2 regions of the Kosakonia radicincitans DSM 16656 genome follow, and region 1 is predicted to be linked to the other one. Evidence: predicted binding sites of a transcription regulator. Region 1 holds the regulator's gene; the other holds the start of a gene.

Region 1 (3,136 bases):
CGCCGTAGGCCTGCCCGGAATGCGCTTCGACCGCGTAGGCAAAACCATCCAGCGCATACGCTGTAAAGGTGAGAAACATCATCAGCACCGCGTTAGCGGCGACTGTCTCGCCACCAAGACGCGCGCCCAGTACGGTGATTGAGCCAAAGCAGAGCTGCAAGAGCAGCGAGCGCAGCATGATATCGCGGTTAAGCGCTAATAAGCGCCGCATACCGCCGCGCCAGGCATTTTTCAGCGCTGGCAGGGTGATGCCGCGCATCACCAACACGCGGTGCACCATCAGCAGACCGATGGCGAAAGTCGCATACTCAGCCACAACGGTGGCGAGCGCTGCCCCCTGCACATTCATGTGCAGACCCATCACCAGCCACAGGTCGAGAACAATGTTGAGGAGGTTCCCTACCACCAGCAGGATCACCGGAGCACGGGCATACTGCACGCCCAGCAACCAGCCGAGTAATACCAGATTTCCCAACGACGCTGGCGCACTCAGCCAGCGGATATTAAGAAAGCGCCGCGCTTGTTCCAGCACGGCTTCGCTCCCACCGGTGATGTGCAGCGCTAGATCGATGAGCGGCGTACGCAGCAACATAATTCCCCCGCCAGCCAACAGCGCCAGTAGCAGCGGTTGTACCAGCGCGCGCGCCAGCGCAGGTGCGTTTTTCGCGCCAAACGCCTGTGCCGTAAGACCGGTTGTGCTCATCCGCAAAAACAGCAGCAGCATAAACAAAAAGCTGGTAGCCGTTGCGCCAATCGCCACGCCGCCGAGGTAAACAGGGCTATCCAGGTGCCCGACCACGGCGGTATCCACCAGTCCCAGTAACGGAACAGTGATATTGGAGAAGATCATGGGCAGCGCAAGCCGCCACAGTGCTCTGTCAGATGCATTCAGCAACGGCATGGCAGTGTCGAATCAATGGGGGAAAAGTGTATTACGCAGCGCCACGGTATTCTGTGTCGCTGCGAAAAGAACAGGCGTTAGAGCCATGTACCATTACGGATGACGCCAACCGCCAGCCCTTCAATGGTGAAGTTTTGATCGCGCAGATCGACGACGATCGGGGAAAACTCGCTGTTTTCCGGCAGCAGTTCGACGGTGTTACCCTGTTTTTTCAGACGTTTCACGGTAACTTCATCATCAATACGTGCGACGACCACCTGGCCGTTACGCACGTCCTGCGTTTTATGCACTGCGAGCAGGTCGCCGTCCATAATACCGATGTCTTTCATCGACATACCGCTGACGCGCAGCAGGAAATCCGCGTGAGGCTTGAAGAGATCGGGATCGACCTGATAGTGACCCTCGATATGCTGTTGCGCCAGCAGCGGTTCACCCGCAGCAACGCGGCCAATCAGCGGTAAACCGATATCCTCTTCTTCTTCCAGCAGCAGACGCAAACCACGCGATGCGCCGGAGACGATTTCGATAACCCCTTTGCGCGCAAGCGCTTTCAGGTGTTCTTCAGCCGCATTTGGGGAACGGAACCCCAATTGCTGTGCGATTTCCGCACGCGTTGGTGGCATACCGGTTTGGGTGATGCGATCGCGGATGAGATCGAACACCTCTTGCTGCCTGGCCGTTAATGCTTTCATCCCGCCCCCTGGGTGTATATACAGTTATGCTGTGAGTATATACAGTCAAAGGCGATTTTGGAACCAAATTTAAGCAAAAAACCAGGGAGTTATTGATTTCTGGAAGCGTTATCGAAAATGCGACCAAAGAAGCGAGATCCAGGTAAACAGCGCCAGCAGGATCGACATCAGCACTGCCGCCGATCCCATATCCTTCGCCCGACCGGAAAGTTCGTGAAATTCAGAACCAATTCGGTCTACGACAGCTTCAATTGCACTATTTAGGATTTCAACAATCATTACTAGCGACACCGAGCTAATCAGCAATACCCGTGTGACCGTGTCAATGTCCAGCCAGCAAGCAATAATGATAGCTAAAACAACGGCTACCAGCTCCTGACGGAAGGCGGCTTCATTGATCCATGCAGCGCGAACGCCCTTCCATGAGTAACCTGCTGCTTTAATGATTCGGGTAATTCCGGTGGTATTATTGGCCATGAAAAGAACCTTTTTATGTAATAAACGTCAATGTCTACATCAGCGTACTGAGGTACAACAGAAATTACGTGCGCTTTCTGATATTCTTGCGGCGCAATGGCACTATTATTAACCAGAGGCTTTTCATCTTTTATGTCCGGTTGGCCACGAATTTACTACAAATTACTGAATTTACCATTAAGTGTACTGGTAAAAAGTAAATCGATACCTGCAGAACCTGCACAGGAACTGGGTCTCGATACTTCACGTCCTATTATGTACGTGCTGCCTTATAACTCTAAGGCAGATTTGATGACGTTGCGTGCTCAGTGTCTGGCGCACGAACTGCCCGATCCCCTGGAACCCCTGGAAATCGACGGCGTATTACTGCCGCGTTTCGTGTTTATTCATGGCGGGCCGCGCGTGTTTACCTATTACACGCCAAAAGAAGAGTCCATCAAACTGTTCCACGACTACCTGGATTTACACCGCAGCCATCCGGATCTGGATGTGCAAATGGTGCCGGTATCGGTGATGTTTGGCCGCTCTCCGGGGCGTGAAAAAGGCGAGATTAATCCGCCGCTGCGCATGCTGAACGGCATCCAGAAATTCTTCGCGATCTCCTGGCTTGGCCGCGATAGCTTTGTGCGCTTCTCGCCGCCCGTCTCCCTGCGCCGCATGGCGACCGAGCACGGCACCGATAAAATTATCGCGCAGAAACTGGCGCGTGTGGCGCGTATGCATTTCGCGCGACAGCGTCTGGCCGCCGTTGGGCCGCGTCTGCCGGCGCGTCAGGATCTGTTCAATAAGCTGCTCTCTTCTAAAGCGATTGCCCGTGCGGTCGAAGACGAAGCGCGCAGCAAAAAAATCTCTCACGACAAAGCGCAGCAAAACGCTATCGCGCTGATGGAAGAGATTGCCGCCAACTTCTCGTACGAAATGATCCGTCTGACCGACCGTATCCTCGGCTTTACCTGGAACCGTCTCTATCAGGGGATCAACGTGCACAACGCCGAACGCGTGCGCCAGCTTGCGCACGACGGCCATGAGATTGTCTATGTGCCCTGCCATCGCAGCCATATGGACT
Region 2 (3,136 bases), 120 kb from region 1:
CGCTGTACGTTACGCTGATTTACGATCTGCTGAGTAAGCGCGGGCTGCGCTGGAGCTACGCCCTGAGCGCCGGGCTGGCGGTGATTGGCGCGGCGATTATTCGTTATGACAAAGTCAGCGATCACTTCTGGATCGGTTTGATTCTGGTACAGCTGGCGAACATCAGCTTCGCCATTGGCATGGTTGGTTATAAACTCCTGATGGAAACGCGGCCCATGCCGCAGCATAACGCCTTTGCGTGGTTCTATCTGGGGGCATTTGTTGTTGCTGTCACCGCATGGTTTGTGATGGGTAACCCGCAGAAGCTGCCGACAACCACTTTGCAGTGGGGCGTGCTGGTATGGCTGGGCGTGGTCGCTTCCGGTCTGGGTTACTTTATGTGGAACTACGGCGCAACGCAGGTTGACGCCGGGACGCTCGGCATTATGAACAATGTGCATGTTCCCGCCGGGCTGCTGGTCAACCTCGCTATCTGGCAGGAACAGCCGCACTGGCCGAGCTTTATTATTGGTGGTTCGGTGATAATGGCTTCGCTGTGGGTACATCGCCGTTGGGTCGCTCCGCGCTCCGCACAAACGGCAGGTGATCGCACGCGTGGTTCCGCGCTGAGCGAATAAACGCTTCCGTAACCGGCTGACGCTGCTCGCCGTCGCGCACCGCCGCGTACAGCCGGCTCCACAATCCTTCGCCCAGGGTTTTGGTCACCACCAGACCCTGGCGTTCAAAACTCTCCACCACCCAGTGCGGCAGCGCCGCGATCCCCATCCGGGCGGCAACCATCTGAATCAACAATAGCGTGTTATCAACGCTTTTCAGCGCCGGGCTGATGCCCGCCGGTTGCAGGAAATGACGCCAGATATCAAGGCGGCTACGCTGCACCGGGTAGATCAGCAGCGTTTCGCTGGCAAGATCGTCCGGTGTGATGCGCGCTTTTGCCGCCAGCGGATGATCCGGCGCCATCACCAGCCGTACCTCAAAATCAAACATCGGTGAATAGTGCAGGCCGCTGCGCGGCAGAATGTCGGATGTCATCACCAGGTCAAGCTCACCCTGTTGTAGCGCAGGCTGCGGGTCAAAGGTTACGCCGGATTTGAAATCCATCTCCACCTGCGGCCAGTTCTGGCGGAAGTTCTCAAGTGCAGGCGTTAGCCATTGAATACAGCTATGGCACTCAATCGCGATGCGCAACGTGGCTTGCTGCGGCTCGTTACAAGCCTGCAGCGCGCGGCTGATTTGCGGCAGAACCTGATTGGCCAGTTGCAGCAGGATCTCGCCCTGCGGCGTAAAACGCAGCGGCTGACTTTTACGCACAAACAGACGAAAGCCGAGGCGTTGTTCCAGATCGCTGAACTGGTGGGAAAGCGCCGACTGCGTCTGATGCAACGTTGCCGCTGCTGCAGCCAGCGACCCGCTGTTTCGTAACGCCTGTAGCGTTTTCAGGTGTTTAATTTCGATCATGAATGTCCTTCACCCCGGCATGAACAATTTGCGCTTGAGGTTTATACAGTACCTTCACAATATGGATGTGTAAACATCTGGACGTCTAAACTCGTCATATTTCGACTTGCAGGTGCGTTGACTGCCTTGCGCGCCCCAGTCACTTACTTCAGTAAGCTCCTGGGGACACGCTACGTTGCCGCCTTCCTGCCAGCCGAACTATTTAGAGTTTTACATTCAGAATCAAATAATTAAAGGAAGAAGACATGACAATACAAAACCACACCCTCGGTTTTCCTCGCGTCGGCCTGCGTCGCGAGCTGAAAAAAGCGCAAGAAAGTTACTGGGCGGGGAATTCTTCTCGCGAAGAACTGCTGGCGGTAGGGAGCGAGCTGCGCGCCCGTCACTGGGATCAACAAAAACAGGCCGGGATCGACCTGCTGCCGGTCGGTGATTTCGCCTGGTACGACCATGTTCTGACCACCAGCCTGCTGCTGGGCAATGTGCCGGCTCGTCATCAGAACAACGACGGCTCTGTCGATATCGACACCCTGTTCCGCATCGGCCGCGGTCGCGCACCGACCGGCGAACCGGCGGCAGCGGCAGAGATGACCAAATGGTTTAACACCAACTACCACTACATGGTGCCGGAATTCAGCAAAGGCCAGCAGTTCAAACTGACCTGGACGCAACTGCTGGATGAAGTGGACGAAGCGTTGGCGCTGGGCCACAAGGTGAAACCCGTACTGCTTGGGCCGGTCACATACCTGTGGCTGGGCAAAGTGAAAGGCGAACAATTCGATCGCTTAAGCCTGCTGAACGATATTTTGCCGGTTTACCAGCAAGTGCTGGCCGAACTGGCGAAACGCGGTATTGAGTGGGTGCAGATAGACGAACCGGCGCTGGTGCTGGAACTACCGCAAGCGTGGCTGGACGCCTTCAAACCGGCGTATGACGCCCTGAACGGCAAAGTAAAACTGTTGCTGACCACCTATTTCGAAGGCGTCACGCCGAACCTGGACACCATTACCGCGTTGCCGGTGCAGGGTCTGCATGTCGATCTGGTACACGGTAAAGACAACGTTGCGCAGCTGCATCAGCGTCTGCCTGCCGACTGGCTGCTCTCTGCCGGTCTGGTGAATGGCCGTAACGTCTGGCGCGCCGATCTGAGTGAAAAATATGCGCAGATTAAGGATGTGGTCGGCAAACGCCCGCTATGGGTTGCCTCTTCCTGCTCGCTGCTGCACAGCCCGATCGATCTGAGTGTTGAGACACGTCTTGATGCCGAAGTGAAAAGCTGGTTCGCCTTCGCCCTGCAAAAATGTGAAGAACTGGCGCTATTACGTGATGCCCTGAACAGCGGCAACACAGAAAAACTGAATGAATGGAGCGCCCCGATCCAGGCGCGCCGCCACTCTACCCGCGTGCACAACCCGGCGGTGGCAAAACGTCTGGCGGCGATCACCGCGCAGGACAGCCAGCGCGCGCGTCCGTACGCTGAGCGTGCACAAGCGCAGCGCGTGCGTTTCAACCTGCCAGCGTGGCCGACCACGACTATCGGCTCGTTCCCGCAAACCACCGAGATCCGCGGCTTGCGTCTGGATTTTAAACAGGGACGTTTAGATGCGGGCAATTACCGCACCGGCATCGCTGAACACATTAAACAGGCGATTATTGAACAGGAGCATTTGGGGCTGGA

The links. The regulator LexA, encoded in region 1, represses DNA repair genes until DNA is damaged. The targets are predictions, from matches to a motif close to TNCTGTATGTACATACAGNA.
Region 2: a site for LexA is predicted at 1,490-1,509, ahead of metR (HTH-type transcriptional regulator MetR). Genes of this name have one in related genera too.

The regions. Positions count from the first base shown of each region.
Region 1 covers NZ_CP018016.1:5,445,420-5,448,555, forward strand. The annotation lists gene dinF (MATE family efflux transporter DinF) at 1-901, opposite strand, end outside; gene lexA (transcriptional repressor LexA) at 979-1,593, opposite strand; gene Y71_RS26180 (diacylglycerol kinase) at 1,702-2,070, opposite strand; gene plsB (glycerol-3-phosphate 1-O-acyltransferase PlsB) at 2,203-3,136, shown strand, end outside.
Region 2 covers NZ_CP018016.1:5,560,860-5,563,995, reverse strand. The annotation lists gene Y71_RS26720 (carboxylate/amino acid/amine transporter) at 1-617, shown strand, start outside; gene metR (HTH-type transcriptional regulator MetR) at 505-1,458, opposite strand; gene metE (5-methyltetrahydropteroyltriglutamate--homocysteine S-methyltransferase) at 1,704-3,136, shown strand, end outside.